Regions from separate parts of the Halorhodospira sp. M38 genome, predicted to be linked through region 2. Evidence: predicted binding sites of a transcription regulator. Region 2 holds the regulator's gene; each other region holds the start of a gene.
What was found. The regulator sigma-54, encoded in region 2, starts transcription at its own class of promoters, with help from an activator protein. The targets are predictions, from matches to a motif close to TGGCANGNTNCNTGCTT.
Positions count from the first base shown of each region.

Region 1 (10,498 bases), on a different contig from region 2:
GGCTGGGCGCAGGTCTGCTACCCCTACGGTGCGTCGGTGGAAGACGCCCGGGAAAAGCTACAGTACGATCTGTACTATCTGAAGAATCACTCGTTGTTTCTCGATCTGGTGATCCTGATCGAGACGGTACGTGTCGTACTCTTCGGCCGCGGCGCGCGGTAGGCGGTCATCGAGCCAATGCCTGTCTTCAGCCCCCTGTCAGCAGCGATCGCCTTTCTGGCGCTGGCGGCTATCGTGGCATGGCGCTGGCGCTTGCGCCCCGGTGCTCCTTGGCTGGTCCTTGCCTCTCTGGTGACCGCACTCTGGGCCGCGGAGATCGCCTACAACGCCGCTCAGGGCGGGGGCGAAGGGATCCCGATGGGCGGGGTGCTGGAGCTTGGCCGGGGCCTGAGCTGGGTGGTGGTGCTCTTTGTGTTGCTGCTGGGATTGCGCGCCCAACGCCAACAGGTCTCCCTTCGGATCCGCGGTCTACTCTTCGCCGGGGTGTTGGCTATCCTCTTTCCCGCGGTCTGGCCCGGGGCGGATTACGGCGGGAGCTGGCACGCCGTGGCGGTGGTGCTGCTCGCCGTCAGCGGGCTGGTGTTGGTCGAGCAGCTCTACCGCAATACGCCCCTGCAGCGGCGCTGGGAGATCAAGGGGGTATGCCTGGCGCTGGGCGCGATCTTCGCTTTTGACCTGTTTCTGTTCGCTGACCTGGTGCTGTTCCAGGGGGCCGACCCGGTGATCTGGCACGCACGCGGTGCGGTCAATGCCCTGGTGGTGCCGCTGCTCGCCCTCTCTGCAGGCCGTATCACACCGGGTGAAGCCACTCCCGCGGTGTCGCGGCGACTGGTTTTTCACACGGTCGCCTTGCTCGGGGTTGGTGTCTACCTGCTCGGTGTGGGCGTGGCCGCCTATTTCCTGCGCCATATCGGTGGCGACTGGGGGGGGCTGCTGCAGGTGGTGCTGCTCTTCGGCGCTGGACTGCTCTTGGCGCTGATCTTTCTTTCCGGCAGTTTCCGTGCTTGGTTGCGGGTGATTTTGGCCAAGTACCTGTTCCGCTACCGGTACGATTATCGCCATGAGTGGCTGCGCCTGACCCGGGCGCTCAGCGAGGGGGATGCCCGAGAGCCCTTTGCCCCTCGGGCGGTGCAGGCCATTGCAGAGACGGTCGACAGTCCGGGAGGCCTGCTCTGGGTCGAAGACCGCGAAGGACACTATGCGTTGGAGGGGGCGTTCAACGCCGGGAATCCGCATTATCCGCCGGAACCCCCGGATGGCCCTCTGGTGCGTTTCATGGCCGAGACAGGATGGGTCATTGATCTGCCGGAGTACCGTGCCGACCCTTCGATTTACGGCGACCTAACGCTGCCGGATTGGCTGGATAAGGGGCAACGGCACTGGGCCGTGATCCCGCTGCTGCTCAATGAGGCACTGATCGGTTTCGTGGTGCTGGACAGGCCCCGGGCTCCGCGGCCGATCGACTGGGAGGATCGCGATCTGCTCAAGACCGCCGGTCGGCAGCTGGCGGTTTACGTGGCGTTGATCCGCAGCGACGAGGCGCTGCTGGAAGCGCGTCAATTCGAAGCCTTCCACCGCCTGTCGGCGTTTCTCGTTCACGACTTGAAGAACGTCTCCGCTCAACTGGCGCTGATTCAGTCCAACGCGGCCCGGCATCAGGACAATCCGGCGTTCGTGTCGAGCGCCTTCGCCACCGTGGGTCATGCCCGCGAGCGTCTTGAACGAACCCTGTCGCAGCTGCGCAACGGGCGGACGGAGTCGATCGGGCGCCTGCAACCGGTGGAGCTGGGAACGCTCTTGGCCGAGGTGGTATGCCGCCGTGCCGAGCGGCAGCCGGTGCCGGAGCTGACCGTGGCGGAGCCTGTGACGGTTATGGCCGAGCGCGAACGGCTGCTGGAGGTGCTGGAACACCTGGTCCGCAACGCCCAGGAGGCGACCCCTGTGCAGGGTTGGGTCCGGGTTGAAGTGGGTGGTCTGACGGATTGGGCCTATATTGCTATTCAGGACAGTGGGGTCGGGATGGATGATGCGTTCCTGCGCGAACGGCTGTTTCGGCCATTCCAGACCACGAAGGGTAACGCCGGGATGGGCATCGGCGTGTACGAGGCGCGCGAGTACGTCCGGCGGATCGGTGGACGCATCGAGGTTCAGAGCGCCCCCGGGCGCGGGAGTTGCTTCACCATCCGTCTGCCGGCCCGCAGGGTGGGGGCGGCGGTGCAGATGGCTGGCTAAAGGTTCAGGGGGGAGAAGGGAGATGAGAGGCAGGGAGCAGTGCAAGCTTCTGATTGTCGAGGACGACGCCGGGCTCCAGGATCAGCTCCGCTGGTGTCTAGATGGCTACGAGGTCCTGCAGGCGCAGGACCGGGCGTCGGCCATGGAGCTGGTGCGCCGCTGCCGGCCGGCCCTGGTCTCGCTGGATCTGGGGTTGCCACCCGACCCGGCCAATGCCTCCGAGGGGCTGGCGTTGCTCGACGAGATCCTCGTCGAGGCACCGCAGACCAAGGTGGTCGTGGTGACTGGCAATGGCGAGCGTGAGAATGCCCTGCGGGCGGTGGCCCGGGGTGCCTACGACTTCTATGTCAAGCCAGTGGACGCCGATCTGTTGCGTCACATCCTCGATCGCGCGGCCCGCCTGTACGCACTGGAAGAGGAGAACCGCCGCCTGTCGGCCCGTATCGGTGCCGGGCTCGACGGCGTGATCACCGGAGATCCGGGCATGCTGCGCGTCTGCCGGACCATCGAGCGGATTGCGCCGGCCGAGGCGACCGTGCTGCTCCTCGGCGAGAGCGGGACTGGCAAGGAGGTGCTGGCCCGTGCCCTGCATCAGCACAGCACCCGCCATGCGGCGCGGATGGTGGCCATCAACTGCGCCGCTATCCCGGAGAATCTTCTGGAGAGCGAACTCTTCGGCTACGAGCGCGGCGCCTTTACGGGCGCAACCCGGCAGACCCCGGGGCGGATCGAGTGCGCCGACGGCGGCACCCTCTTTCTCGACGAGATCGGCGACTTGCCCTTGAGCTTGCAGGCGAAAATGCTGCGGTTCCTGCAGGGACGCACCGTTGAGCGCCTCGGTGGTCGTACAGAGATCCCCGTGGACGTCCGTGTGATCTGTGCCACCCACCAGGACTTGGTCGGCATGATCCGTGCCGGGACGTTCCGGGAGGACCTGTACTACAGGATTGCCGAACTGGACGTGACGATTCCCCCGCTGCGCGAGCGGATTGGGGATGCGGCGTTACTGGCACATACCCTGCTCGAACGTTTCGCCCGCGAACACCGCAAGCGCATCCGGGGCTTCACCGCGGAGGCGCTTACCGCGCTGGAGGCCCATCCGTGGCCCGGGAATGTTCGAGAGCTCGAGAACGTCATTCGCCGGGCGGTGATCCTCAGCGATGGTGCGCGCATCGACAGCGAGGCGCTCGGCCTCGACGAGGGGATGGCCGCAGACGATCACGGTCTGCGCCTGCGCGCCGTTCGTGATGAGGCTGAGCAACAGGCGTTGGCCCGGGCGCTGGGCCGCTGCAATGGCAATATCGCACAGGCTGCGGGGGTACTGGGCATAACCCGGCCGACCCTTTATAGCCTCCTGGACAAGTACGGGCTGAGGTAGATGAGCATGGCGTGGCGAAAGGGTGGGTGGCGGACGATGGCGGCGGCGGGCGTGCTGACTCTGGGGCTGGCGGGCTGTGAGGGCATCGGTACTGTGAGCGAAGCCGAGTACCTGGAGCGGGCTGAACGCCACCTGGAGGGAGGGCGATACGAGTCGGCAGTGATCGAATACCGCAATGCCCTCCAGCAAAATCCTGCCCCGGAAACGCGGGCTCTGCTGGGGGTGGCGTACCTCGGTCAGGGGCGACTGGACGCGGCCGCGGGGCACCTGATGCGGAGCCTGGAAGATGGAGTCGACCCGGACCGCTATAGCATCGATACCGGTCGCCTGCTCCTGGAGCTGGGGCGGCCGGCGGAGATCGCCAGGCTTCCCCGTCCGACGCCGGAGGCCGACGATGAAGCCCGTTGGCAGGCGCTTCTGGCTCTAGGGGCCTTCGCCCAGGGCGACACTCTGGCTGGTCGGGATCTTCTGCAACGGGCCGAGGACGCCGCGTCGTCCGACGAGCCGGCCGAACTCGCTCTAGCGTACGCCTATGCGGCGCTCTATGCCGGTGACCCGGTATCGGCGCAGGCGGCCGTGGACCGAGTCCTCGCCGGCGATAGCCGTTTCGCCACGGCCTGGGCCCTCCAGGGCGATCTGGCCCACTGGCGGGGCGAGCGCGAGGCAGCGGCGGAGGCTTACCAGCGCGCAATTGACCTGCGGCCGGCGCGGGTGATCGAGCGTTACAAACGGGTCATGGTGCTGATCGAGGATGGTCAACTGGATGAAGCGGAGGCGGCGGCGCGCGATCTGACTGAGCGGGCTAGCGCTTATCCGGGCGGGCATTTTGCTCTTGGGCTCGTCCACTTCGAGCGCGGCCAGGCGCTCGAGGCGCGGCCGCATCTGGAGCAGGCCTTGGCCCGGCACCGCAATTTCCGCCCCGCGATGCCGTACCTGGCTGCGCTGCACATCCAGTCCGGCAATTTTTCGCAGGCTGAGCACCATCTTGAGCGGTTCGCCGCCGCCGGCGGACACACGGCCATGTCCTATGGGCTGCTGGCCGAGTTGCGGGTGGCGCAGGGTCGCCCGGAAGAGGCGCGCGAGATCCTGCGCCGCGCCGTGGCCGAGCGGCCGGGTCTGATTGATGCCTTTGCCCCCGTGCTGGCTGCCCTCTACCTGGATACCGGAGAGACGGAGCGCGGGATCGATACGCTGACCCGGGCGATGGAAAACCGGCCGGAGGCGCCGGCTCTCCAGCAGCTGCTCGGTGTGGCGTTGCTGCGCTACGGCGAGCCGGGCCAGGTCCGCGGGCTGCTGGGGCCCGCGGCCAGCGAGGACGCGGAGGGTATCGAGGCTGCCCTGGCTCGGCAGCGGCTGGAGGACGGCCGTTTCGCCGATGCCCTGGCCCTTGGCCAGGCCGTGCGCGATCAGGCCCCGGATCGCTCTCAGGGCTATACGCTGGTCGGTGCCGCCCATCTGGGTATGGGACAGGAAGAGGAGGCTCTGGCAGCGTTCGCCGACGGGCTGCGCCGGATCCCCGGCAATCCGGCGCTGGGAATGAATCTAGCCATGTTGCAGTTGCAGCGGGGTGAAGTGGAGGCGGCGCGCAGCGCGTTACTTGAGGTCCAGGAGCACCACCCGGGGCATCCGGAGTCAGCTCTCCAGCTAGCGCGCATGGAATCCGAGGTCGGTGGTGACGAGGCTGCGGGTCGGGACTGGCTCGAGCGGGCCGTAGCGGGGCACCCGGAGGCCCTTGAGCCGCACTTGGTGTTGGCTCGCCACCATCTGCGGGCGGGGGCCCCGGAAAAGGCGGGCGCCGTCCTGGATGCTGCCCGGGATCACCATCCAGCCCGGCCGGAGTTGCTCTTTGCGCGCGCTGATGTCTTCGAGCGGGCTGGCGACTACCGAGCCGCCGTGGCAGCTTTTGAAAGGCTTATCGACGCGGTGCCGGACCACAGTGCGGCTCATTTCCGGGTGGCGCGCAACCTCAATCGCCTGGGGGAGTTGGATGCCGCCGAGGCGCATATGCGTGCCTGGCTCGACCGTGCCCCGGAAGATGGACGGGCGCGGCATGTGTTGGGCTCCATGCTCATCGCAGCCGAGCGCTTCGCCGCTGCCGAAGCGATCTACCGCGAGCAGGTCGCTCGCGAGGGGCGTGACACCGTGGCCCTACACAATCTCGCCTGGCTACTGCGTGAGGCCGATCCGGAGGAGGCCGTGGGCTATGCCGAGCAAGCCGCCGCATTGGCACCCGGCGCTGCGAACGTCATGGAGACCTACGGTACGCTGCTCTACCGGCTTGCCGACCACGAGCGGGCAGCGGAGGTCCTCGGGCGGGCCCGTGAGCTTGCTCCGGACGCGCCGCGGATCGGCGTTCAGCTGGCACGGACCTACCAGGCCCTCGGTGATCTTGATCGGGCTGAGGGGCTTCTGCGCGGCGTGCTCGAAGAGCATGCCGAGTTCCCTGCGCGTGCCGAGGCCGAGGCGCTGCTTGAATCCCTCGGCTCCGCTGGTTGATTGCCCCCGTCTAACCTGGAGCGCAATGCGCTCCCGCGAACGCCCCCGTCTTTAGGGGGCGTTTTCGTTGGGGTTGTCGGACGCCTTTACAGGCGGCCATTCCGATTCCCGCGAAGAGTCGGGATGGCCGCGGCCTTTCGATAAAAACACTTCAGGAACAATCGGCTAACGGGTCCGTGTGGCCGGGTGCCCAGATGGCACGCCTTCTGCATTCAGGATGTGGGCGACCCCGTTCGCCCCCTTGAACAGGAGATTAAGCCGTGAAACTGCAAAGAGCGTTTCTAACTTCAGTACTGGGTCTAGCGCTGGCGGCGCCGGCCTGGGCCGGGGATCCTTTCATCATCGATGTCGGTCAGGATTTCTCCGGCAATGACCGGACCACCACGGGCCAGATCCGGACCCTGGCGGTCAGCGATAGCCTGGCGACGTCGTTCTACTTCGTTGAAACCGCCGATGAGCCTGTCCAACCCTTGGGAGCTTCAATCGAATCCGGCACCCGGGTCGCTGATACGAATATCCAGAGCCTCATGGACAGCTACGGCTTCCAGGCCGGCACCTTCACCGCCATCGACGGTACGACAGAGGTAGAGTTCCGCAATCCCGATCCGTCTCAGGACCGGAACGTGGTGAACCTTAACTTCCTCACTGGTGAGGGTGGAATTCAGGGTCGCAACGGCTTTTCCTCGGAGGACTGGTTCATCGATGGAGAAGGCTGGGGTCTGACCTATGACTATCAGATCTTCGGGCAGGTGACCAATGGTGGAGTCTTCTACGACGACGGCTTCGTGAACGTCTACTACGAGGACGGCGACAGTGGGGACCGAACCCAGGTGCTGCGCATGCTGGTCGAGCGTTCGGACCTGCAGCTGGGCAACCTCGATATCTTCGGCCGGGTCGTGTACGAAGACTTCGACTTCAGTGAAGAGTTCGTGCAGAACTTCTTCCGGGATGTTGGCACCGGCAAGACCTTCTACGAGCTGGCGTCCGAGGAAGAAGGCCTGATGATCCCGGTCAGCTGGCGCTTCGACGGCAACATCGATCCGCCGCTGCCGACCGACGATCAGCTGGTGGCTTTCGAGTCGGAGGATGGCACCTCGGTGCTGGTCCGCCAGTCCGAACAGGACGGGACCTTCCGCTACGAGGTTCCGGAGCCGAGTGTCCTGCTGATGATGGGCTCGGGACTGGTGCTGCTCGGCCTGGCGCTGCGGGTCGGGCGGCGCGAGGACGAGGAGGTGGCGTACTGATCCTCGCAGGTCCTCCATCTTCAACAAGGCGATAAACGGCCGCCCCCAGGGGCGGCCGTCTCTTCAATCAGCCCCGCGGTCTTGCCCGGCGGTGCGACAGGGCGATCAACAATGCTGGAAGCACCACCAAATCCACCAGCCAAGCAATAAGCAGACCGAAGGCGGTCAACAGTCCAAAGGCCTGGGTCGGTTGGAAATCGGAAAGGCCCACCAGCAGGAACTGACCCACCAGCACCACGGTGGTCGCTGTGACTGCGCGGCCGGCCTGCCGGCTACTGCGTGCAACCGCCCATACCGCGGAAGCCCCGGCCCGTCGGCGTCGCAGATAGCCGTGCAGTAAATGGATGGTATCGTCCACCGCGATGCCGACCGCAACGCTGGCGATCATGGCCGTGGCCATGTCCAGCCAGATACCCAGCAGGCCCATCAACGCAAAGATCAGGGCCAGGGGCGCCAGATTGGGCAGCATGCTCAGGGTGGCCAGGCGCACCGAGCGCCACATCAACCACATGAGCCCGAAGATCAGCACGACGACAGCCAGCAGGCTGTGCAGCTGGCCCTGGATCAGAAGACGCTCCTGGTCGGCGAAGAGTCTTCCCATACCGGCCAGGTCCCACTCGAGGTCGGCCGGAGGGTTCGTCGCTAGATGGGCCTCAAGGTCGTCGATCAGGGTGTTCAAGGCGCGGGCGCCGTGGGCATTGAGGTTGAGCAACAGACGCGCTTGGCGCAGTTCGGGGTCGACGACATCGAACAGATCCCGGCCGTCATGGATGAACAGGTACTGCGCAATGAGCCGGTGGTCGTCGGGTAGGCCGCGGTAATCGGGGTCGCCGTCGTGGAAGGCCCAGTGCATCTCCGCCACGAGATCGGGCAGAGACAGGCTGTAATCCACCTCCGGGCGGTCGTCCAGCCAGGTCTGGACATCTTGAATAGCCCGGAGACGCTCGGGTTTGGTGAGAGCGTCCGGTGCTTCGGCGCGGAAGACCACCTCGAGCGGCATGACTCCGGAGAGCCGGGTCTCGATGCGGGCCGTGGCGCGGCTGATCGGGTGGTCATCGGCGAAGAAAGCGTAAAGGTCGGTCTCGACGGTCACGTGGCGGATCTGGGGCAGGGCCAGGGCGAACAGCAGCACGGCGCCCGCCAGGACCCAGCCCGTGCGGCGGACAGCTAGCCGGGTGGTGGCCGCCGTCCATCGGTCAAGCCGGGGCAGGGCGCCGCGCTGGTGCCAGGTGCCCCGATCGAAGCGGAGGATGAGCGGCGGAAGCAGTCCGAGCACGCAGAGCGCGGCAACGATGATCCCGGCGGCGGCGATCAGACCGAAGCTGCCGACGGGCTGAATGGGGCTGACCCCCAGCGATGCCAATCCGGCCGCGGTGGTCAGGGCCATGAAGCCGATCGGGCGCCGGACGCTGGCCAGGGCTGCCTCCAGGCGCGCCGAGCCGGTGAGCCCACGGCGGGCGTAGTGGGCCACGGCATTGAACAGGTGCATCAGCATCGCCACGGTCAGGGCGGTGAGTAGCGGCGGGACGATGGCCGTGATCAGCGTGAACGGCTTGCCGAGAACGGCGAGGAGGCCGACGGCCAGGCCGGTTACGGCACTGATGGTGACGGTGGCGAGGATCAGCACGAGGTGGCGACGGAAAAGCCACCAGAGCAGCATCAGGCCAATACCCAGTGTCCCGGGTATGAGCAGGGCCAGGTCGCCAGTCATGGCTCTTAGCTGGGCTACGTCGAGGGCGATGTGGCCGCCTACTGCGGTTAACTCGTCAGATAGTTGGTGGTGATCGATCGCCTCGCGGACGGCACGTTCTAGGTTCAGGCGCTGCAGGCTGTTATCCAGGGCATGGGGTCGGACCACCAACGCCAGGGCCCGGCCGTCTCGCGAGATGAGCAGATCCGGTGCAAAAGGGTCGTCCAGCGCGCGTGTCTGCCAGGCCTCGGGCGGCCCATCAGCAAGCTGGTTGACCGGGATCAGCCGTTCGACGGCGAAGCCCCCCTCAATGGGCCGGATGTGGTCAGTGCTCGTCACCCCAAGGACGCGCTCCACGGCATTTATGCGTTCCAGGGTTTGACTCAGCCTATGGAAGCCTTCGAGGAAACGGGGCGTGAACAGGGCCTCACCCTCGAACAAGGCCACCAGAACCTGTTCCTGCGGGAAGGCTTCGCGCACCTCTCGATCGAAGACCACTGCAGGTGCATCGGCTGGAAAGTAGGCCTCCGGTGCGTTGTCCAGCTCCAGGTGCCATAGCAACGGTGCGGGCAGGAGCATGAGCAGACCCAGCAGGGCCAGGGCGACCCGGGGGTGGTGAAGCATGCTGAAGTTCATAGGCGTGTTCTCCAGCCGAATACCACCATCCGGCGGTCACGGTAGAAACCGCCCAGACTGTCTTCGTCGCCATCGAACCAGTGCACGCCCAGGTAGGGTTCGTGGGGCTCAGCTGCGATCCAGGCCAGTTCGGGGTTGAGATAGAGGTCGTGGCGATCGAGGCCGACAACGCCACGCAGTCGGGCACGCAGGCGGTTGTACAGGTAAAGGTCCTCGATCTCGCCGGTGAGGTAGTAAGCCGCCTTGCGGTCCAGCACGCCGTCGGCCTCCAGTAGGTGCTCGCCGCCGAGTTGTGCGGTGACCCGCAGATCCCGGCCGCCGGGGAAGACCTCGGTTCCTGCAACCCAATCGAACCCGGGGACCGTGTCGTAGCGCAGGGCGCCGGGGCTCGGGCGTCGGGTGACCGGGACCTCGCTCAGCCACGCCCCCTCCAGTCGCCACGTCCAGCCGCCGCGAACCCAGGCGAGATCACCGCCGGCCACCCAGGTGCGTGGGTAGGCAGCCTCGAGGGTGCCGCTGCCCGGGTCATCGTCGCGCCAGCGGTAGTAAGGCTGCGAGTGGCGCACGCGTTGCGCAGTGGCCGCGTAGTCTGCTCCGCGGCCTTCGCGGCTGATGCGTACACCCGTGCCTGCGCCGCTAGTGCTCGCCTCTCTGAGCCGCGCATTACGGACTTGCTCCGGCGGCAGATCATTCGGCGAGGTGCCGAGGATGCGCCCCCGGGTCCGGTCCACGGGATGCCATATGCTGTCTCGTGCCGGGAGTTCCGCCGGTCGGAACGCAGGAAGGAGGGCGACGTCGAGCTTCCATGGCCCCTGGAAGCCT
Region 1 covers NZ_JAJNQP010000002.1:194,690-205,187, reverse strand. The annotation lists gene LRA98_RS02580 (TIGR03013 family XrtA/PEP-CTERM system glycosyltransferase) at 1-162, shown strand, start outside; gene prsK (XrtA/PEP-CTERM system histidine kinase PrsK) at 178-2,232, shown strand; gene prsR (PEP-CTERM-box response regulator transcription factor) at 2,255-3,610, shown strand; gene prsT (XrtA/PEP-CTERM system TPR-repeat protein PrsT) at 3,617-6,106, shown strand; gene LRA98_RS02560 (PEP-CTERM sorting domain-containing protein) at 6,367-7,350, shown strand; gene LRA98_RS02555 (efflux RND transporter permease subunit) at 7,418-9,676, opposite strand; gene LRA98_RS02550 (hypothetical protein) at 9,673-10,498, opposite strand, start outside.
Region 1: the regulator sigma-54 is predicted to act here: its motif matches at 6,302-6,318, upstream of LRA98_RS02560 (PEP-CTERM sorting domain-containing protein).

Region 2 (10,498 bases):
CACCCCCATGCGCCGACGCAGGCGATAGAGCGCCTGGCGACCGAGGCGGGGCACCTCCTCGCCCATGACCTCCACCGAGCCGGCCCCGGGCCGGAGCTGACCGCCCAGCACGCGCAGGAGGGTGGTTTTGCCCGTGCCACTCGGGCCCATGATGGCGGTCACCCGACCCCGCCGGATGTCGAGGTCCACGCCATCGAAGATCGCCCGGCCGCCGCGCTCGACCCGCAGGCCACGCACCCGCGCCAAGATCTCGTCGCCGGTGTCTGCGACGCCCATCAGCCTACTCGGTTCTGGAAAAGGGACCGGCAGTATCCATCCCCGCGCCGGGGTGGTCAATTCTGCCCCGGGGGTTGTCCGATCCGGCGAACAGATGTCGTAGAATGGACGGATGACGCCCATGCGCACCCTGATCGAACGGCATCAAGGCGCCCCGGAAGAAGGCGACGAGCGACTCCGGGCCCTCGGTCGCGCCGTCCTGCAGCTCGAGGCCGATGCCGTCGCCGCCCTCGGCGAGCGCATCGACCAGCCTTTCAGCGAAGCGTGCCGGCACATGCTCGCCTGCCGTGGACGGGTGATCGTCACCGGGATGGGCAAGTCCGGGCACATCGGCTCGAAGATGGCCGCCACCCTGGCGAGCACCGGGACACCGGCGTTCTTTGTCCACCCCGGCGAGGCCAGCCACGGCGACCTGGGCATGGTCACCCCCGACGATGTGGTCATCGCGCTGTCGAACTCCGGCGAGACCGACGAGCTCACCGCCATCCTGCCGCTGATCAAGCGCCTCGGGGTGCCGCTGATCGCCCTCACCGGACGTCCGGAGTCGACCCTGGCCCGGGCTGCCTCGGTCCACCTGAACGTCGGCGTCGAACAGGAGGCCTGCCCTCTCGGGCTGGCGCCCACGGCAAGCACGACGGCCACCCTGGCCATGGGCGACGCCCTCGCCGTCGCACTGCTCGATGCGCGCGGCTTCACCGCCGAGGACTTTGCCCGTTCGCACCCCGGCGGCAAACTCGGACGCCGGCTGCTGCTCCATATCGAGGACATCATGCAGACCGGCGAGCGCATCCCCCGCGTCGCCCCCGGAACTGCTCTCCGTGACGCCCTGCTGGAGATCAGCCGCAAGGGGTTGGGCATGACCGCCATCGTCGACGAGGAGCAGCGGGTGCTGGGCATCTTCACCGACGGCGACCTGCGCCGGACCCTGGACCGCGGGGCCGACATCCACCAGACCCCCATCGAGGCGGTGATGAGCCTGAGCCCGCAGACCGCGTCACCGGATCTGCTCGCCGCCGAGGCCGCCGAGCGCATGGAGCGCCACCGCATCAATGCCCTGCTGGTCACCGACGCCGAGGACCGGCTGGTGGGCGCCCTGAACATGCACGACCTGCTGCGCGCCGGAGTCGTATGAGCACCACCCCGCCCCGCCCCTACTGCGACGCACCCACGCCGGACGTCCTGCGCCGGGCCGAGCCGGTGCGCCTCGCCCTGTTCGACGTCGATGGCGTCCTTACCGACGGGACCGTCTTCGTCGGCGGCAGCGGTGAGCCGCTGCAGGCGTTCCACATCCACGACGGGAAGGGGCTGCGCATGCTCCAGGACGCCGGTATCGAGGTGGGCTGGATCACCGCCCGCGGGGGCCACTCGGTCATGCGCCGGGCCGAGGAGCTCGGGGTCCGCCACGTCCTGCGTGGCCGCTCGGACAAGGGCGACGCCCTGACCGAGGTGGCCGAGCGCCTCGGGCTCGCCCCGGAGGCGTGCGCCTACACCGGTGACGACCTGATCGACCTGCCGGCGATCCGCCGGGCCGGTTTCGGGGTCGCCGTGGCCGACGGCCACCCCCAGCTGCACGCCCAGGCCGACTGGGTCACTGCACGCCCCGGGGGGCGCGGCGCCGTGCGCGAGGTGGCCGAGCTGATCCTGCACGCCCAGGGCCACCTTGAACCGATGCTGCGCCGGGCGGAAGGCTGAGCCATGCGCCGCGGCTCCCTCTACCCCCTAGCAGCCCTCACCCTGACCGTCCTCCTCGGTCTGCTGCTTACCCGCGACCCGGCGCCGCCGGCCCCGGAGACCGCTGCCCCTCCCGAAGAGCGCCCGGACTTCTTCCTCGAGGGGTTTACCATGGTTGATTTCGACGAGCAGGGGCAGCGCCGTGCGGCCCTTTCCGGGCGCACCGGCGAGCACTTCCCCGGCCGCGGCGAGCTCGAGATCATCGACCCCGACCTGCGCATGCGCTCTCGCGACGGCGTCCTCTGGGAGGCCCGCGCCCCCTTCGGCATCGCCGAACGCGAGGGCGGGGAAGTCCGCCTGTTCGAAGAGGTGGACATCCGTCGTCCGGCCCAGCAGGCGCGTCCGCCGCTGGATATCAACACCCACAACCTGCTGGTGGACCTGCGCGCCGGCGAGGCGCGCACCGTCGAGGCGGTCACCGCTCGCGAGCCGGCCGGCACCCTGCGCGGAACCGGGATGACCCTGGATTACCGCGCGGATCGCCTGCGCCTGCACGCCGACGTCCGGGGGTCGTATGGAGCGTACTGACGCCGCCAGCCGTATCCGCGTGGGACTGCTCGTCGCCGCGACCCTGCTCGCCGCTGCCCTGCCGGCAACGGCCGTGGGCCAGCGCGACGAGGCACCGATCGAACTGGAGGCCGACCGGGTGGATGTCGACGCGGTCGCCGGAGTCAGCGTCTACGAGGGCGACGCCGTGCTCACGCGGGGCGAGATGCGCATCACCGGGGATCGCATGGAGGTCTACACCGACGAGGACGGCGACCTGAGCCACGTCTACGTCGACGGCACGCCGGCCACCTACCGCGATCACCCCGAGAACCAGCCTCGCCCCGTGCATGCCGAGGCGAAACGCATGGAGTACTACTCCCGCGGTCCCGAACGTGCCCATTTCCAGGGCGATGCACATCTCTGGCAGGGGGATGATCAAGTCACCGCCGAGACCATCGACGTCGACCTGGAGGGGCAGGTCATGAAGGCCCGCGGCGCCGAGGGGCAGCGGGCGCGGACCATCCTGTATCCGGCACGGCGCGAGGAGGAATGACCCGTTGGTGACGCTGCGCGCGGAGGGGCTGAGCAAGCGCTATCGCGGCCGCACCGTGGTCAACGGCGCGGGGCTGGAGGTCGCCGACGGTGAGATCGTCGGCCTGCTCGGCCCCAACGGGGCCGGCAAGACCACGTGCTTTTACATGGTCGTCGGCCTGGTGCAGGCCGACGAGGGACGAATCACCCTGGAAGGCGACGACCTCACCCGGTTGCCCATTCACGCCCGGGCCCGATTGGGCATCGGCTACCTCCCCCAGGAACCCTCGGTCTTTCGTAAACTGAGCGTTGCGGATAACGTACGGGCCATCCTGCAGCTGCGCGACGACCTGGACGGCACTGAGCGCGAGCAGGAGCTGGATCGCCTGCTCGAGGAGTTCGGCGTGACCCACGTGCGCGACTCCCCGGGGATCGCCCTGTCCGGGGGCGAGCGCCGGCGCGTGGAGATCGCCCGCGCCCTCGCGGCGAATCCGCGGTTCATACTGCTTGATGAGCCATTCGCCGGGGTCGACCCCATCTCGGTGGGCGAGATCCAGCGGATCGTCCGCCAGCTGGCGCAACGGGGTATCGGCGTGCTGATCACCGACCATAACGTGCGCGAGACGCTGGGCATCGTGCAACGCGCCTACATCCTCAGTGACGGCGAGGTGCTGGCCGCCGGGGACGCCGAGAGCGTGCTGGCCAACCCGCGGGTACGCGAGGTGTACCTGGGCGAGGACTTCCGCCTGTGAGTGACGGACTACGGATGCTTCAAGCACAACGGACACGGCCATGAAGCAGTCGCTTCAGCTACGCATCGGTCAGCAGCTGACCATGACCCCGCAGCTGCAGCAGGCCATCCGGCTGCTGCAACTCTCCAGCCTGGAGCTGCGCACCGAGATCCAGCAGGCCCTGGAGTCGAACTTCATGCTCGAGCTCGATGAGGAGGCCGAACCCGGGCAGGAGCAGGAGCAGCAGGAAACGGAACCCCACGAGGACGAGGCACCGGCCAGCGAACCCGCCGGCGAGGACATCCCCGAAGACCTGCCCCTGGACACCTCCTGGGACGACATCTACGACGGCAGCACGGCACTGAGCGCCCCCGGCGACGAGGGTGCGCAGCGCGACACCCTCGACAACCGGCCGGCCGCCTCCGACAGCCTCCAGCAGCACCTGCACGCGCAGATCGAGCTCGAGGCCTTCTCCGCCCGGGAGCGCTCCATCGCCGAGGTCATCGTCGACGCCGTCGGCGACGACGGCTACCTGACCCAGAGCACCGAGGATCTGCTGGCCGGCTGTCCGGCCGACGAGCAAGTCAGCGCCGAGGAGCTAGAGGCGGTCCTGCAGCGTGTCCAGCGGCTCGACCCGACCGGCGTTGCCGCCCGCGACCCTCAGGAAGCGCTGTGCGTCCAGCTCGAGCAGCTTCCCGAGGACACGCCCTGGCGTGCGGAGGCGCAGCACGCCCTCCTCCACCACCTGGAGCTCATCGCCGAACGCCGCCATGACGACCTGGGCCGCGCCCTGGGGGTCGGCGAAGATGCCCTCGGCGGCATCCTCGGTCTGATCCAGAGCCTCGATCCACGCCCGGGCTCGCAGATCAGCGACACAACCCCGGACTACATCATCCCCGATGTCCTCGTCGTGCGCCGCGACGGCGTCTGGCAGGTGGAACTCAACGGCGAGACCGCCCCCCGCTTGCGCGTCAACGCGTATTACGCCAGCCTGATCCGCAGAGCGGACCGCAGCGCGGACAACCACTGCCTGCGCAACCATCTCCAAGAGGCGCGCTGGCTGATCAAGAGCCTGCGCAGCAGGAACGAGACCTTGCTGAAAGTGGCCAGCGCCATCGTAGAGCGGCAACAGGGGTTCCTCGACCACGGCGAGGAGGCGATGCAACCACTGGTTCTGCGCGAGATCGCCGAGGCGGTGGAGATGCACGAGTCCACCATCTCCCGCATCACCACCAACAAGTACATGCACACCCCGCGGGGCACCTTCGAGTTCAAGTACTTTTTCTCGAGCCACGTGCAGACCAGCGACGGCGGAGAGGCTTCGGCGACGGCGATCCGGGCGCGGATCCGCCGGCTGATCGCCGAGGAGGATCGGGCAAAACCGCTGAGTGACAGCGCGATTGCGCGTATCCTTCATGAGGAGGGGATCCAGGTGGCGCGTCGGACGGTCGCCAAGTACCGGGAGTCCCTGTCCATCGCATCGTCGGCGGAGCGCAGGGAGGCCCGGGGGCGCTGAGGCCCCCGGCTCCGCCGGCGGCAAAGGGGTTCAGGAGGCGGTATGCAGATCAAGCTCAGTGGGCATCATGTCGAGATCACCCCGGCCCTCCGGGCGCATGTGAACGAGAAGATGCAACGCATCCAGCGCCACTTCGACCACGTCATCGATACCGAGGTGATCCTCACGGTGGAGAAGAAGCAGCAGAAGGCCGAGTCGGTCATCCACATCGGGGGTGGCGGCGGGCGCGTTTTTGCCGATGCCATCGAGGAGGATCTCTATGCAGCCATTGACGTGCTCGTGGACAAGCTTGACCGTCAGGTCCTGAAACACAAAGAGAAGGCCGTCGATCAGCGACGGCAGGGCGCGTCCCTCAAGGCCAGCCTTTAAGGCGGCGGGACGCGGTTCAGCGGGCCAGCCGATCGGACACTCCATGGACATCGAGCAACTCATCACGCCGGAACGTGTTCGCTGCGAGAGCGGCATCGAGGACAAGGAGCAGGTGCTCCTGCGCATAGGCGAGCTGATCGGGGCCAGCGGCGACGGCCTCGACGCCCGGGAGATCAGCAACCGGTTGCTGGCCCGTGAGCGACTGGGCAGCACGGGCCTGGGGCACGGCGTCGCCGTGCCCCACGCCCGCATCGACGGGATCGACCGCGCCATCGGGGCCCTCATCCGCCTGGACCGGGGCATCGATTTCGACGCCTTCGACAAGGCACCGGTGGACCTGCTCTTCGCCCTCGTCGTACCCGAGCACTTCACCGACGAGCACCTGCAGATCCTCGCCAGCCTTGCCGAGATGTTCAGCGACAGCAGCCTGTGCGAGCGGCTGCGCCGCTCCTCGGACGGGGACGAGCTGCAGATGGCCCTGCGCGAATGGCAGTCGCACGCCGACCCATCGTGAACGCGGCCGGGAACCGGCCGGTCATCCCCGGCCTGCTGATGGCGGTCCACGGCCGCGGGATTCTGCTGGAGGGCCCCAGCGGCGTGGGCAAGAGCGACGCCGCCCTGGCGCTGCTCGACCGTGGTCACGCCCTGGTGGCCGACGACGCCGTACAGCTGCGCCGCGACGGTGATCGCCTGCTCGGCGCCGGTCCGCAGCAGGGGCGGGGGCTGCTCTGCCTGCGCGACCTCGGCCTGGTGGACATCACCGAACTCTACGGCCCCGCGGCGCTGCGCAGCGAGACCGCCGTGGCTCTGTGCATCCAGCTCCAGCGCGCTCCCGGCCCCACCGAAGCCGAGGCCGCCCTGCACGGCCGGCGCGATCACCGCGAACTGCTCGGCCTGGCCCTACCCCGGGTGACCCTGACCGACAGCGAACGCCGGCCGCTGGCGCCGCTGATCGAGGCCGCCGCCGGCCGCCTCGTCGCGGAGGTCGCAACACACCAGCGCAGCGGCCGGAACCACGGGGTGCCGGCATGAGCGAACTGCGCCTGATCGTGGTCAGCGGCCTGTCGGGCTCGGGCAAGAGCGTCGCCCTGCACACCCTGGAAGACGCCGGTTACTACTGCATCGATAACCTGCCAGTGAGCCTGATCGGCGAGCTGGCCCGCTACGCGCAGAATCGCGACGCACCCACCGGCGAGCGCTTCGCGGTGGGGCTGGACGCCCGCAACCCGCCCCGCGACCTACAGCGCCTGCCCGAGACGCTGACTGCGCTGCGCGAGCAGGGCATCGCCACCGAGGTGCTGTTCCTCTACGCCGAAGACGCCATCCTCATGCGCCGCTATAGCGAGACCCGGCGGCGCCACCCCCTGGCCGAGGGCGATCAGCCGCTGGCCGACGCCCTGCGCGCCGAGCGCGCCCTGCTCGAACCGCTGCGCGAGGTGGCCGACTGGAGTATCGACACCTCGCGGACCACGGTCCACGACCTGCGCGGGCTGATCTCCGAGCGGGTCGCGGGCGAGCGCAGCGGTGTGTCGGTGCTGGTCCAGTCCTTCGGCTTTAAGCACGGCATCCCCACGGACGCCGACTACGTCTTCGACGCCCGCTGCCTGCCCAATCCACACTGGGAGCCTCGGCTGCGCGCCTACACCGGCCGCGATGACAGCGTCCGCGCCTTCCTGGAGGCGCAGCCCGAAACCGAGACCCTGTTCGACCAGATCGACACGATGATTCGCCACTGGCTGCCGGTCCATCAGCAGTCAGGGCGCAGCTACCTGACCGTGGCCATCGGCTGCACCGGCGGGCAGCACCGTTCGGTCTACCTCGCCGAGCGGCTGGCCGCAGCACTGCAGGCTGACTGCAGCCACGTGACCCTGCGCCACCGGGAGCTGTCATGAGGGTCGGACTGCTCATCGTCGCCCACCGACACATCGGCTCGGAGATCCTGGCCACGGCCTCGCGCACGCTCGGCATCTGCCCGCTGCAGACCGAGTCGCTGGAGGTCTTCAACGAGGACGAGCGCAACGAGCTACTCGAACGCGCCGGCTCCCTGATCACCCGACTCGACCAGGGGGCCGGGGTCCTCATCCTCTCCGACGCCTACGGCTCCACCCCCTCCAACGTCGCCGTGGCGGCCGGCACCGACCGCCACTGCCGGGTGGTCACCGGCCTGAACCTGCCGATGCTCCTGCGCGTCTTCAACTACCCCGGGCGATCCCTCGACGAACTGGCCGAATCCGCCGCTGCCGGCGGCCGAGCCGGCATCATCGCGGTCGGTGAAGGAGCCCCGCCGTCATGATCGAGCAACAAGCCACCATCACCAACCGCCTCGGACTCCACGCCCGGGCCGCCGCCCGTTTCGTGACCATCGCCAGCGAGTACGAGAGCGAGATCCACGTCCGCTACGGGGACAAGCGCGTCAACGGCAAGAGCATCATGGGACTGATGATGCTCGCCGCCGGCCATCAGGCCACGATCACCATTGAGGCCGAGGGCGCGGACGCCGAGGCCGCCCTCGAGGCCCTAACCCGTCTGGTGGCCGAGGGCTTCGGCGAGACCGAGCACGGTTGACCCGCGCCCGGCACCGGACGCTCACTGCCCGGCGACGGTCATCTCCTCGACCAGGATCGAGCCACAGCGGATGTTGCCGCGCCGGTCCACGTCGCCGCCCACCGCCTGGATGCCGGCGAAAAGATCGCGCAGATGGCCGGCGATGGTGATCTCCTGGACCGGGCGGTCGATGGCCCCGTTCTCCACCCAGAAACCGGCGGCACCACGGGAGTAGTCGCCGGTGACCAGGTTGACCCCCTGGCCCATCAGTTCAGTGACCACCACCCCGCGGCCCATGCGCCGGAGCAGGGCGTCGAAGTCCTCATCGCCGCCGCTGACCTCCAGGTTGTGGACGCCGCCGGCGTTGGCTGTGGTCTCCAGGCCCAGCCGGCGGGCGGAGTAGCTGTCCAGCACATAGCGCTGCAGCACCCCGTCCTGCACCAGCGCCGACTCGGTGGTGGCTACCCCTTCCGCATCGAACGCCGTGCTGCCCAGCGCCCGGCAAATGTGCGGCCGCTCGACCATCTGCAGCCAGGCGGGGAAGAGCTGCTCGCCGGCGCTGTCGACCAGGAACGAAGCCTGCCGGTACAGGGCACTGCCCCGGACCGCCGAGACCAGATGGCCCACCAGCCCGCGGGCCACGGGAGCACGGAAGAGCACCGGTACCCGTTCGGTGTTGAGACTCTCGGCGCCAAGCCGGGCCACGGCGTGCTCGGCCGCCTGGCGCCCCACAGCCCGGGCCTCTTCCAGAGCCGCGGGGTCGCGGGCCACGCTGTACCAGTGGTCGCGCTGCATGGCCTCGCCGCGTCCGGCCACCGCCACGCAGTGGATACCGTGGCGCGACTCCGGCAGCACCGAAAAGAAACCGTGGCTGTTGCCGTAGGCGTGCAGGCCGCGGTGGATGCTGACCCCGGCACCCTCGGTGTTCTCGATACGCCGATCGGCCTCCACCGCCGCCGCCTCGCAGTCGCGGGCGAGCTCCACGGCGTCGTCCGCCGACAGGGGCCAGGGGTGATCGAGGTCGAGGTCCGGCGGGTCCACCGCCATGCGCTCGGCCGGTGCCAGACCGTTCGCAGGGTCCTCGGAGGTGTAGCGGGCGATGTCGCAGGCCGCCTGCACGGCTTCGCGCACCGCCTGCTCGGACAGCTCCCCGGCCGAGGCACTGCCCTTGCGGCCACCGAAGTACACGGTGACCCCCATATCCCGGCCACGGTGGTGCTCCAGGGTATCGATCTCACCCTTGCGAACGTTCACCGAAAGGCCGATGTCGCCGGAGCAGGCCGCCTCGGCAGCATCGGCCCCGTGCCCGCGGGCCTCGTCGAGGGCCTGCTGCACCAGACCTTCCAGCGCTGCCGGGGCGGGTAGTTCGTTGCGGGGATCCGGCATGGATTCGCCTTCTCCGTTGTCAGTTGGGTTTCCAGGCGACGGCGCGGGGCGATCAAGCCTGGGTGCCGCCGACGGTCATGCCGTCGACCCTGAGCGTTGGTTGGCCGACCCCCACGGGGACGCTTTGCCCCTCCTTGCCGCAGACCCCGATACCGCCGTCGAGCTTCAGGTCGTTGCCCACCATACTCACCCGTGTGAGCACATCCGGCCCGTTGCCGATGAGGGTCGCGCCCTTGACCGGGTGCTGGATACGCCCGTTCTCGATCCAGTAGGCCTCGCTGGCCGAGAAGACGAACTTGCCCGAGGTGATGTCCACCTGGCCGCCGCCGAAGTTCACCGCGTACAGCCCCCGGTCCACCGAGGCGATGATCTCGTCGGGGTCGTGGGGACCGGCGAGCATGTAGGTATTGGTCATCCGCGGCATGGGCAGGTGGGCGTAGGACTCCCGGCGGGCATTACCGGTGCGCGCCATGCCCATCAGTCCGGCATTCTGCCGGTCCTGCATGTAGCCGGTGAGCACCCCGTCCTCGATCAGGGTGTTGCACTGGCTGGGGTGGCCCTCGTCATCGATGTTCAGCGACCCCCGCCGATGGGCGATGGTACCGTCGTCGACGACGGTACACAGCGGAGAGGCCACCCGCTCGCCAATGCGGTCGGTGAATGCCGAGGTCCCCTTGCGGTTGAAATCCCCCTCCAGGCCATGGCCGACGGCCTCGTGCAGGAGCACCCCGGGCCACCCGGGACCGAGGACCACGGGCAGATTCCCCGCCGGCGCCTCTTCGGCCTCGAGGTTGACCAGCGCCTGACGGGCCGCCTCGCGGGCATAGGCCTCGACACGCTCCGGCTCGACGAAACGCGTGTAGTCGTAACGCCCGCCCCCACCGGAAGCCCCGCTCTCGCGGCGCTCGCCGGCGGCCGCCAGCAC
Region 2 covers NZ_JAJNQP010000010.1:62,467-72,964, reverse strand. The annotation lists gene LRA98_RS07895 (ABC transporter ATP-binding protein) at 1-276, opposite strand, end outside; gene LRA98_RS07890 (KpsF/GutQ family sugar-phosphate isomerase) at 389-1,408, shown strand; gene LRA98_RS07885 (KdsC family phosphatase) at 1,405-1,968, shown strand; gene lptC (LPS export ABC transporter periplasmic protein LptC) at 1,972-2,535, shown strand; gene lptA (lipopolysaccharide transport periplasmic protein LptA) at 2,522-3,049, shown strand; gene lptB (LPS export ABC transporter ATP-binding protein) at 3,054-3,779, shown strand; gene LRA98_RS07865 (RNA polymerase factor sigma-54) at 3,820-5,274, shown strand; gene hpf (ribosome hibernation-promoting factor, HPF/YfiA family) at 5,317-5,643, shown strand; gene LRA98_RS07855 (PTS sugar transporter subunit IIA) at 5,687-6,157, shown strand; gene LRA98_RS07850 (HPr kinase/phosphorylase) at 6,154-6,675, shown strand; gene rapZ (RNase adapter RapZ) at 6,672-7,535, shown strand; gene LRA98_RS07840 (PTS sugar transporter subunit IIA) at 7,532-7,936, shown strand; gene LRA98_RS07835 (HPr family phosphocarrier protein) at 7,933-8,208, shown strand; gene pmbA (metalloprotease PmbA) at 8,230-9,573, opposite strand; gene tldD (metalloprotease TldD) at 9,626-10,498, opposite strand, start outside.

Region 3 (10,498 bases), on a different contig from region 2:
CCGACGAGGGTGGGTACCGGCTCGCGCTCATCACCGTCCTCAACGTAGGCGTTGACCTGGTACGTGCCCTGGGGCATGCGCTGGCCGTCATTGTCGGTACCGTCCCAGGTGAAGGGGTGTTCGCCCTCTTCCACCTCACCAAGCTGCTCGCGGTGGACCCGCTCTCCGGCCTCGTTCTCGATCTCGACGGTCAGATTGGGGGCCGAGCGCTCGAGCTGGAGCAGCGCCTCCATCTCCCCATCCTCGGGCAGATAGGCCTCGCGGCTCTCGGTGACCACCTCACGGCCGACCAGCTGCGAGGCGCGCAGCGACTGATCCGAGCGCATGTGCTCGAAGAACTCGCGGAAGTCCGACTGCAGCTGCTCGATCCCCGAGGCCGTGGTGAACTGGGCGATCTGCCCCATCATCTGCTCGGTGTCCTGCGGGTCGGTCGGATCCTGGTTCTCGAGCTGGACCATCATCAGCTCCAGGAAGTCCTCGTGGCCGATGCTCTGCGGGTCGCCGTCGTCCTTCTCGTCGGGGATGCTGCGCAGATCCTCGGGCAGCGCCTCATAGCCCGACCGGGCGACCGAACCGGACGGCTCGCCGCGCGAACCGCCGGCGGGGCCACTGCCCACGGGCTTCTCGGCCGCCTTCTGCGCCGCCTGCACACCCTCGGCGACGCCCTGCGTGGCCCCGCCGCCCGGCTTACCGGATCCGCCGTCACCGGCGTTCGGCGGTTTGGGGGCCTTCTGGCCGCCACCGGCGGCCCCGCCCATCAGTTGGCTCGGATCGAGCATGGTCGCTCCTCCCGGATTCAGCGGCCGAGGCGCAGGGTCTCGAGCATGAGATCCCGCGAGGTGTTCATGACTTCGACGTTGTTCTGGAACGACCGCGAGGCGGAGATCATGTTGGTCATCTCCTCGACGGAGTTCACGTTGGAGCGGTAGACGTAGCCGTCGTCATCCGCCTGCGGATGGTGCGGCTTGTACAGCGGCTCAATCTCGGCGTCGCTCTCCACCACACCCGGCATGAAGACCGGTACGCTGGGCGACGGGCTGGCCCAGGGGTCGCCGGCCGCCGGCACACCGGCGGGCTCGCCGCCAAAGAACTGACGCTGGAAGCTCACCGGGCTGACCCGATCCACCGGCCCGCCGGATTCGGCCCAGCCGGGGGTTTGCGCCGGCTGCGGTCCGCCACCCTGCGGATAGCCGCCCTGGGCCTGGTGGAGCGCCGCGGCGAAAACCGGCTGCCGGGCGCGGTACGCCTCCTCGGGGCTGGAGGCGACCGTCTCGGCGTTGGCCAGGTTGCTGGCCACGGTGTTCAGGCGCAGCTGCTGGGCGTTCATCCCGGTGCCGGCGACGTCGATGGCGTGCATCAAGGACATGTTCGCTTACTCCCCTCGGATGGCGCCGGTGAGCTTCTGGATCCGGCCGTTGAGGAAGTCCACGGCGGCCTGGTAGTTCACGGCGTTCTCGGCGAACTTGGCCTGCTCGACGTGCATCTCGACGGTGTTGCCGTCGAGCGAGGCGGCGTGGGGCTCCCGGTATAAAGATTTCGGATCGCCTGCCGCCATGGTGGATGAAGGCGGCGGTTGCACGTGCTGCGCATGCGTCGCCTGCAACGGCTGCGGCTGCGGTTCGCTGGCCTGGCGCATGGCCTCGCGGAAATCCATATCACGCGCCTTGTAGCCGGGCGTGTCCGCGTTGGCGATGTTCGAGGCGAGCAGCTCGTGCCGCTCGCCGCGCAGGCGCATGGCCTGCTCGGGTGCCGAGAAGGCCTGATCGAAGCCGATCCGCATGGCGGGCTCCCGTGGTGTTCGTTCACGGGACTTTTATGCAGATCGCGTGCCAGGCACGCGGGGTTGGCGGATCAACGACTAAGCCGGAAGAAGGCGGCAACGGGCGGCAAGCGCTTGCCGCCCGGCGGCAGGGTCTGTCCGTCAGCCGCGGCGCCGGTAGACCACACCGCCATCGAGGCGGACCAGCTCGAACTCGTCGGAATGCCGGGCGAGGGACTCCGACGCCCCGACGATCAGGTACCCGCCCGGGCGGGTCACTTCGGCGATGCGCTGGACGATATCCCGCCGCGAGTCCCAGCCGAAGTAGATGAGCACGTTGCGGCAGTAAACGATGTCGAATCGACCCAGACCGGCGTAGCTCTCCAGCAGGTTGTGGACGCGGAAGCTAGTCCGCCGGCGCACGGCGGGCTTGACCTCCCAGGTGTTCTCGCCCACGGCATCGAAGAACCGCTGCTGGCGTTCCGGCGCCAGCCCGCGGCGCGCCACGTTGGCGGTATAACGCCCCCGCCGCGCCTCCTCGACCATCGCGGTGGAGATGTCGGTCCCGAGGATCTCGGCCTCCATACGCCCGCCGCTGTCGTTGTACTCGTCGACGGTCATGCTGATCGAGTACGCCTCCTGCCCGGAGGAGCAGGCCGCGGACCAGATGCGCACCGGCCAGACGCGGCGGCGCTCCATCTCGGGGAGCAGGTGCCGACGCAGGACGTCGAAGGGGAAGCGGTCGCGGAACCACTGGGTCTCGTTGGTGGTCATCGCCTCGATAACCCGCCCCTTGAGATCGGCGGTGGGGCGCTGCTCGAGCCGCTGGACCAGGGTGGCCAGATCCGGGATGCGCTCGGCCTCGAGCAGCGGCCCGAGCCGGCTGGCCACCAGGTACTGCTTGCTCGGCCCAAGGACGATCCCGCAGGCGCGCTCCAGGAACCGTGCGAACGCCTGGTACTCCTCTTCACCCACGGAAAGCGCGGCCAAACCGTCCTCCTTGCATGCTCATCCCCCTCGCTCGGCCAGCCGGGCGCCGACCCGCTCGGCCAACTCCCGGGAGTGGAACTTGGCCAGGAACTCGTCGGCCCCCACGCGACGCACCATCTCGGTGTTGAAGACACCGCTGAGCGAGGAGTGGAGCAGGACGTGGACCCCGGCAAGCCCCGGATCCTGCCGGATCGATCGGGTCAGGGTGTAGCCGTCGAGCACCGGCATCTCGATGTCCGAGACCACCATCAGCAGATCGTCGAGCCCGGAGGGATCCTGATCCTTCCAGGTGCGCAGCTGCTCCAGCGCCTCGCGGCCGTTGTTCTTGGTGACCACGCGCACACCGATCTCCTCGAGCGTGCGCTTGATCTGCCCCCGGGCGACCGCCGAGTCGTCCACCACCAGGACCTTGTAAGCCTCGGAGCCCTCGGCGTGATCCACGCCACCGCCCTCGGTGACCTCCGGATCGGCGCCGCCGGCACGCTGAACCTCGGCGAGGACCTTCTCGACGTCGACGATCTGGATCATCTGCCCGTCGTAGCGCGCCACGGCGGTCAGGTAGCTGCCGGCGCTACCCCCGCTCGGCGGCGGCAGCACGTCCTGCCAGTTGATGTTGACGATCCGGTCCACCCCGCCGACCAGGAACCCCTGGACCTGACGGTTGTACTCGGTGACGATGATGTAGTTGCCTTCTTCCTTGGTGATGGCGCCGTTGCCGGTGGCGTAGCTCAGATCGAGCACCGAGAGGGTGTGGCCGCGGATGTAGGCAATCCCCAGCGAGGCCGGATGGGCATGCGGCACGTAACTGAGCTCCGGGGCCGGTATGACCTCGCGGACCTTGAACACGTTGATCCCGTAGCGCTGCCGCCCCTCGAAACGGAACAGCAGCAGCTCCATGCGGTTATGGCCAGCCAGCTGGGTCCGCTGGTCGACGGAGCTCATGATTCCGGCCATCGCTGACGGCTCCCTTATCGGCGTGCGTCCCGGGGGCTGGCCCCCGCCCGTTGGCGTCATGTTAATCCGGTAGCCGGATCAGGGAAAGCGGCCGACGCCGCGGCACACCCTTTGCATATTTCTCCGGAGGATCACCAACCGAATGGAGGTTGCGCGCGGACCGATGAGCAGACCCGCCGGCGCCACCCCCGCCCGCAGGGTCGGGCGCAGTGCGCGACCGTCGCCCGCCTGGCGCCTGGCCGTCGTATTGTTGGCGCTGACGGTCCTGGCCCCGGCGGCGGCGCAGGCCAGCACCCAGTCGCCGGAGGCCATCCGTGAGACGGCGGAGGTGTTCCTGCGCGAGGCGCTGGCCGGGGAGTACGACGAGGTGGAGGTCGAGGCCCGCGGGGTGGACGGCCGGTTGAAACTGCGTGCGTGTGACGGCGAGCTGGAGGGGTTCATCCCCCGCGGGCGCAGCCCCCACCAAGCCGGTACCGTGGGGGTGCGCTGCAGCGGAGAGGCACCCTGGACCGTTTACGTGCGCATGGAAACCACCTTGAAGACGGAGATGGTGGTGGCCGGACGCAGCTTGCGCCGCGGACAGCGGCTCGCGGCGGCGGATCTGCGCACCGCTACGCGGGATGCGCGCCGGGTCCGCGGCGAGTTCTACCGCGACGCCGGCGATCTGGTCGGCCAGGAGGTACGCCGGAGCCTGCGCGAGGGGGTGGCCGTGACCGGCAACCACGTGCAGCCCCCGACGCTGGTCGAGCGCAACGACCGGGTCACCATCGCCGCCGGCCGGGGCGATGCCATCCAGATCAGCAGCCGTGGCCGCGCCCTGGAGCACGGCCAGAAAGGCGACCGGATCCGGGTGGAGAACCTGGACTCCGGACGGGAGATCCAGGCACGGGTCGTCGGCGAGGGCCAGGTCCGGGTCGGCGATTAGGCCGCAGGCGGCGGGAGTTGCCGTCAGTGGCAACCTGGGTCACAGTAACCGGAACCAGGACTCAAGTTCCTGCCCGGGCCGCCGATAGATACGGATAGCACGGGTCCATGCAGGCCAGGGAGCGGCGCTGCAGCCCGCATAGGAAAGGTTTTGAGGAGAGCCCGATGTCCAATCCGATCGAAGGAGGGGGTCCGCGCCCCGTCGGACCCGCGACCGCCCAGCCGGGCAAGGGCCCGAAGAGCGGCGGCGCCGACGAGGCGTCGAACGCCCCGCCCCGGGGCGCAGGCGGCGCCGACGAGGCCGAGACCTCGGAACGACTGCAGACGGTCCGCGAACGCATCGACCAAACCCCGGAAGTCGACCGGGATCGGGTCGAAGCCATCAAGGAGCGGATCGCCAACGGCGACTACCCGGTGGACGCCGAGAAAGTCGCCAAGAAGTTCGCTGAGCTTGAGGCGCTGGTCGAGTCGTGATGACGCCGGCGGAGCACGGCCGCTCTGACCGCTTTCCGCGCCAGACGCTGGACGCGGAGCTGGCGCAGCGCCTGGCCGTGCGCGTCGAGCGCTGCCAGGCGCGCGCCGGGGAACTCGCCGCCACCCTCGAGGCCGAGGCCCGGCAACTGATCGACCGGGACCTGAACGGCTTCGACGAACTCCTGCGCCGCAAGGGCGCCCAGGTCGAGGCCCTGGAAGAGGCCGAGCAGCAGCTGCGGCGGGTTCTCACCGAAGCCGGCTATCCGACGGGGACCGCTGGCGTGCGGGCGGTGTTGCGTACTGCACCGGAGTCGCTGCGCTCCGCCTGGGGCGAGCTGGAGCAGTTGCTGCGCACCATCCAGGCCCGCAACGAGGCCAATGGCCGCCTCATCCACCGCAACCTCGACCATACCCGGCGCCTGCTCGACCTGGCCACCGGCGCCCACGAGCGGGCCGATGAACTCACCTACGGCACCCACGGCGGCTACACCGCCAGCGACCGCTCCCGGCGCATCACGCGCGCCTGACAATACCCGCTCCGGCAACCTCCGAACCGAGCCGCTGCCCGCGTGCTATCTTCAGGGGATGGAACGACGGAGGCAGCCATGACCGAGATCGACCCTGCCACGGCCAGCCACGAAGCGATCCGCCCCCACCACGCCGAGCACGCTGCCGAGCAGCGTCGCCAGGAGGCCCTGCGCCCGGAACGGGACGGGGAGACAACGGGGACGGAACGGATCCGGGAGGAGCGCACCGAGGCGGCCGGCAACCGGGATGCGGAGTCGGTGCGCGCCAGCGACCCGGTGGCGGTCAACGCCTCGGGGCCGGATTCGGCCACCGGCGAGGTGCCACGAGATCGGGAGGAAGCCCGCGCCCTGGCCGAGGAGACCCGGGAACGGATCCTGGACAATCCGGAGCGGGCGGCGGAGTCCGTGCGCGATACCGCCCACGAGCCCGCCGCCAGCCGGATGAGCCGGGCAATCGAAGCCCTTAGTTGATCTTCTCCTTGATGCGCGCCGCCTTGCCGCTGAGCTCGCGCAGGTGGTAGAGCTTGGCCTGGCGCACGTCGCCGCGGCGCTTGACCTTGATGCTCTCGATCTGCGGGCTGTAGGTCTGGAAGACCCGCTCGACGCCCTCGCCGTGGGAGGTCTTGCGCAGGGTGAACGAGGAGTTCAGGCCGCGCTTGCGCTTGGCGATGACGACACCCTCGAAGGGCTGGACGCGCTCGCGACCGCCCTCACGCACCCACACCTGCACCAGCACGGTGTCGCCCGGGGCGAACTCCGGCACCGTGTGCTTGCACGCCTCGATCTGCTCGCGCTCCAGTTCGTCGATGACGTTCATGACGATTCCCCTCGGTTCTACGTTTCTTCGTGATCGTTGCCGGCCCGCGCCCCTGCGCGGTGCTCGACGATGAATTCATCCAGCAAGCGGCGCTGCCGCTCGTCCAGCTCCCGCCCGGCGAGCAGATCCGGGCGACGCAGCCACGTCCGCCCCAGGGCCTGCTTGAGCCGCCAGGTATCCACCGCCCCGTGATCCCCGGAGCGCAGCACCTCCGGCACCCCCTGCCCTTCGTAGACCTCCGGGCGGGTGTAGTGCGGATGGTCGAGCAGCCCGGTGGCGAAGGAGTCCTCGGCCGCCGAGTCCTCGTGCCCGAGCGCCCCCGGGACCAGCCGCGTAGTGGCGTCGATGGCGACCATGGCGGCGAGCTCGCCGCCGCTGAGTACGTAGTCGCCGATGGACAGCTCCTCGTCCACCTCGGCCTCGAGCAGCCGCTCGTCGATGCCCTCGTAGCGGCCACAGAGGTAGATCACCCGCTCGCGGGCCGCCAGGCGCGCCACCCCGTCCTGATCCAGCCGCGCCCCCTGGGGGCTGAGGTGAATCACCCGGGCCGGGCGCGGATCCGCTGCCCGAGCCGCTTGGATAGCCCGGCGCAGCGGCTCGACCTTCATCACCATGCCGGGACCACCGCCGTAGGGCCGGTCGTCCACGGTGGCGTGCCGATCGGTTGCGTAGTCCCGCGGGTTCCACGCAGCCAGCTCGATCAGGCCCCGCTCGGCCGCCCGGCCGACCACCCCGAACCGGGCCACCTGCTCGACCATCTCCGGGAAGACGGTGACGACGTCGATGCGCCTAGAATTCGGGGTCCCAGTCAACCTCGATGACGCCTTCCTGCTGATCGACCCGCTGAACGACGTGGTCGAGGGTAAACGGGATCAGCCGCTCTCGCTCGCCGCGCACGACCATGACGTCGTTGGCGCCGGTCTCGAACAGGTGGCTGACAGCCCCCAGCTCGACGCCGTCGACGGTGCGCACCGCCAGCCCCTGCAGATCGACCCAGTAGTATTCACCGGGGTCCGGCTCCGGCAGCAGTTCCCGCGCTACCGCGATGTCGCTGCCAACCCACTGCCGCGCTTCGTCGCGATCATCGATGCCGGCGACCCGGGCGATCAGGCCTTTTCCCTGCTCCTGCCCCGCCTCGAGCCGGACAGCCCACCAGCCGTCGGCGGTGGCCAGCTCCCAGTCGGCGTAAGTGAACAGGTTGGTTTTCGGCTGGGTGTAGGAGTAGACCTTGACCCACCCCGCCACACCGAACAGCCCGACGATCTGGCCGACGACGACCCGCCTGGGCTCACGATCCGGCATGGACCGCGGACCGGCTTACTGAGCCGGTTGCTCGGCGCGCTCGGCCTGCCGGATCAGCTGAGCCGCACGCTCCGTCGGCTGCGCACCCTTGGCGATCCACGCCTTCGAGCGCTCGACGTCCAGCTTCAGCGGCGCCTCCTGCCCCGAGGCCACGGGGTTGAAGTAGCCCAGGCGCTCGATGAAGGCGCCGTCCCGCGGCTTTTTCGCCTCGGTAACTACGATGTGGTAGAAGGGCCGCTTCTTCGCGCCCGCCCTTGCCAGTCGAATGGTAACCATATGCGCCCTTGCGATTCCCGTTACGTTGAGTCATCGGCCCCGCGGCGGGGCTTCTGATACGTACTTGAGTAAACCGGGCATTGTACTCGCTTTGTCACTGAAGGGAAGGGTCTGCACGGAGAAAAGCGCCTCGCTCAGTCGGCGCCGTCCTCCGGATCGGCGTTGCTGAAACGCCTCAGCAACCGATCCCGGTAGCCCTGCTCGGCGACGTACAGGGCATCGGCGTCGTGGCCGCTGCGCTCGAGCCGGGCGCGCAGCAGCGACAGCCGCCGCTCGGCCTGGCTGCGCTGCTCCGCCGCCTCGGCGGAGGCATCGGCGTAGAGGGCGTCGATGAGGTCCTCGAGGCTGCGGATCTCCTGGCGCTCGGCCAACTCCGGTGGGATGCAGTTGGCGTTCTTGAGCACCCGGTAGGCGGTGCGCAGATGCTCGGGGATCATGGAGTCGTCATCGAGCTCCAGCGGCTGCCCGGCGCCGGGCAGGTCCTGGAGCTCGCCCTGCTCCACGGCCTCTTCCAGTCGGCGTTCGGCAATCCGGTCGATGAGGCTCATAACACGCCCTCCCAGAAGGCCTTCACATCCTCGACACGGCGGGTCAGCGGCATCGCCGGCAGGCTGTTGCGGAACAGTCGGCCGTAGGGTTTGCCGAGCAGGCGCGGGTCCGCAATCATCAGCACGCCGCGGTCGGCGTCGTCGCGGATCAGGCGCCCGGCCCCCTGTTTCAGGGCGATGACCGCCTCGGGTAAGAGGATATCGCGAAACGCCACCCCGCCGGCATCCTCTACCGCGCGCTGCCGGGCGGCGGTCACCGGATCTCCCGGGGCGGCGAACGGCAGGCGGTCGATGATCACCGCCGAGAGCGCCGCCCCGCGGATGTCCACCCCCTGCCAGAAGCTCGCCGTACCCAGCAGGACGGCGTCGCCGGCTTGGGCGAAGGCCTCCAGCAGCCGCCCCTGCGGGGCATCGCCCTGGACCAGCAGCGGTCGCCTCAGGGCCGTCTCCAGCTGCTCGCGGGCCAGGCGCAGGGCCCGATGACTGGTGAACAGCAGGAACACCCCGCCCGGCGTGCAGTCGATCACCTCGCGGGCCCGCGCCACCACCGCCTGATCGTACCCCGCCTGGTTGGGCAACGGGAGCCCGCTGGGGCAGTAGAGCAGGGACTGGCCGGCGTAGTCGAACGGACTGGGCAGCTGCTCGGTGCGCACCGTATCGGCCAGCCCGAGGCGGCCCCGGAACGCAGCGAAGGAGCTACCCACCGCCAGCGTGGCCGAGAGCAGAACCCAGGCATCGGCCTCCCGCTCCATGTGCCGGCGAAAACTGCCGCCCACATCCAGGGGTGTCCGGTGCAGGGCGAAACCCCGCCCGCGGGTCTCGTACCACTGGACCTCGCCCTCCGCGGGGGCGAGGAAGCAGCCGAGGGCCTCCTCCAGCTCACCGGCGCGCCGGTGGCACGCCTCCAGCTCGGGGCCACGCTCGGCCACCAGAGCGAGGGCTTGCTGCAGGCCAGCCGCTGCCCCGCGCAGGGCTTCGGCCGCCTCGGCGCCCCCCGATTCGGCCACCGTGTACCAGGCATCCCGCTGCTCCCCCCCTTCCAGGGCCAGGCGCAGCCCGGCGACCGCCGCCTCCAGGGTATCGATGGCCGCGCGCAAATCCGGCATGTCGCCCGCTTCGCGCCGGTCGGCGATACGCACATCGCGAACCAGATCGCGGATCGCCCGCGCCGAGACCGAGTGACCGAAGAAACGCGCGGCCGTGTCCGGGAGCAGGTGGGCCTCGTCGAGGATCACCGCTTCCGCCTCGGGCAGCACGGCCCCGTAGCCGGCATCCTTCACCGCCCAGTCGGCCAGCAGCAGGTGGTGGTTGACCACCAGCACGTCGGCCTCGTGGGCACGCCGGCGAGCCTCGTAGAAGAAGCACGTGTCGTAGGCCGGGCAACCCTGACCGAGACAGCGCTCGGGCGTGGCGGTGATGCGCTCGGCCACCCCCTCGACGCCCTGCGGCGCCTCGGCCAGGTCGCCGCTGTCCGTCGCCCGCGCCCACTCCGCCGCCGTCTGGATGGCCGCGACCTCGTCGGGGGCGGTGAACGGCCCTTCCTCCACGGCCCGCTGCAGCCGGTAACGGCACAGGTAGTTGGCCCGCCCCTTGAGCAGGGCGGTGCGCATCGGCTGCGGGGATGCGCCCTGCAGCGCCGCCCGCACCCGGGGCAGATCGCGGTGGAAGAGCTGATCCTGCAGGGTCCGGGTGCCGGTGGAGATGATCACCCGGCGGCCGTCGAGGAGCGTGGGCACCAGGTAGGCGTAGGTCTTGCCGATACCGGTGCCCGCCTCGGCCACCAGCACCTCGCCGTCGGCTAGCGTGTCGGCCACCGCGGCGCCAAGCTGCAGCTGCCCCGGGCGCGCGGCGAACCCTTCGATGGCCCGGCTGACCGCCCCGCCGACATCGAGTTCGGCGACCACGGCCCGGGCGAAGGCTCCCCCGG
Region 3 covers NZ_JAJNQP010000005.1:43,946-54,443, reverse strand. The annotation lists gene LRA98_RS04950 (flagellar hook assembly protein FlgD) at 1-779, opposite strand, end outside; gene flgC (flagellar basal body rod protein FlgC) at 797-1,366, opposite strand; gene flgB (flagellar basal body rod protein FlgB) at 1,373-1,780, opposite strand; gene LRA98_RS04935 (CheR family methyltransferase) at 1,922-2,749, opposite strand; gene LRA98_RS04930 (chemotaxis protein CheV) at 2,768-3,703, opposite strand; gene flgA (flagellar basal body P-ring formation chaperone FlgA) at 3,867-4,628, shown strand; gene flgM (flagellar biosynthesis anti-sigma factor FlgM) at 4,793-5,101, shown strand; gene LRA98_RS04915 (flagella synthesis protein FlgN) at 5,101-5,628, shown strand; gene LRA98_RS04910 (hypothetical protein) at 5,707-6,099, shown strand; gene rplS (50S ribosomal protein L19) at 6,092-6,445, opposite strand; gene trmD (tRNA (guanosine(37)-N1)-methyltransferase TrmD) at 6,463-7,257, opposite strand; gene rimM (ribosome maturation factor RimM) at 7,235-7,747, opposite strand; gene rpsP (30S ribosomal protein S16) at 7,763-8,023, opposite strand; gene LRA98_RS04885 (DnaJ family domain-containing protein) at 8,158-8,571, opposite strand; gene LRA98_RS04880 (ATP-dependent DNA helicase) at 8,568-10,498, opposite strand, start outside.
Region 3: the regulator sigma-54 is predicted to act here: its motif matches at 1,816-1,832, upstream of flgB (flagellar basal body rod protein FlgB).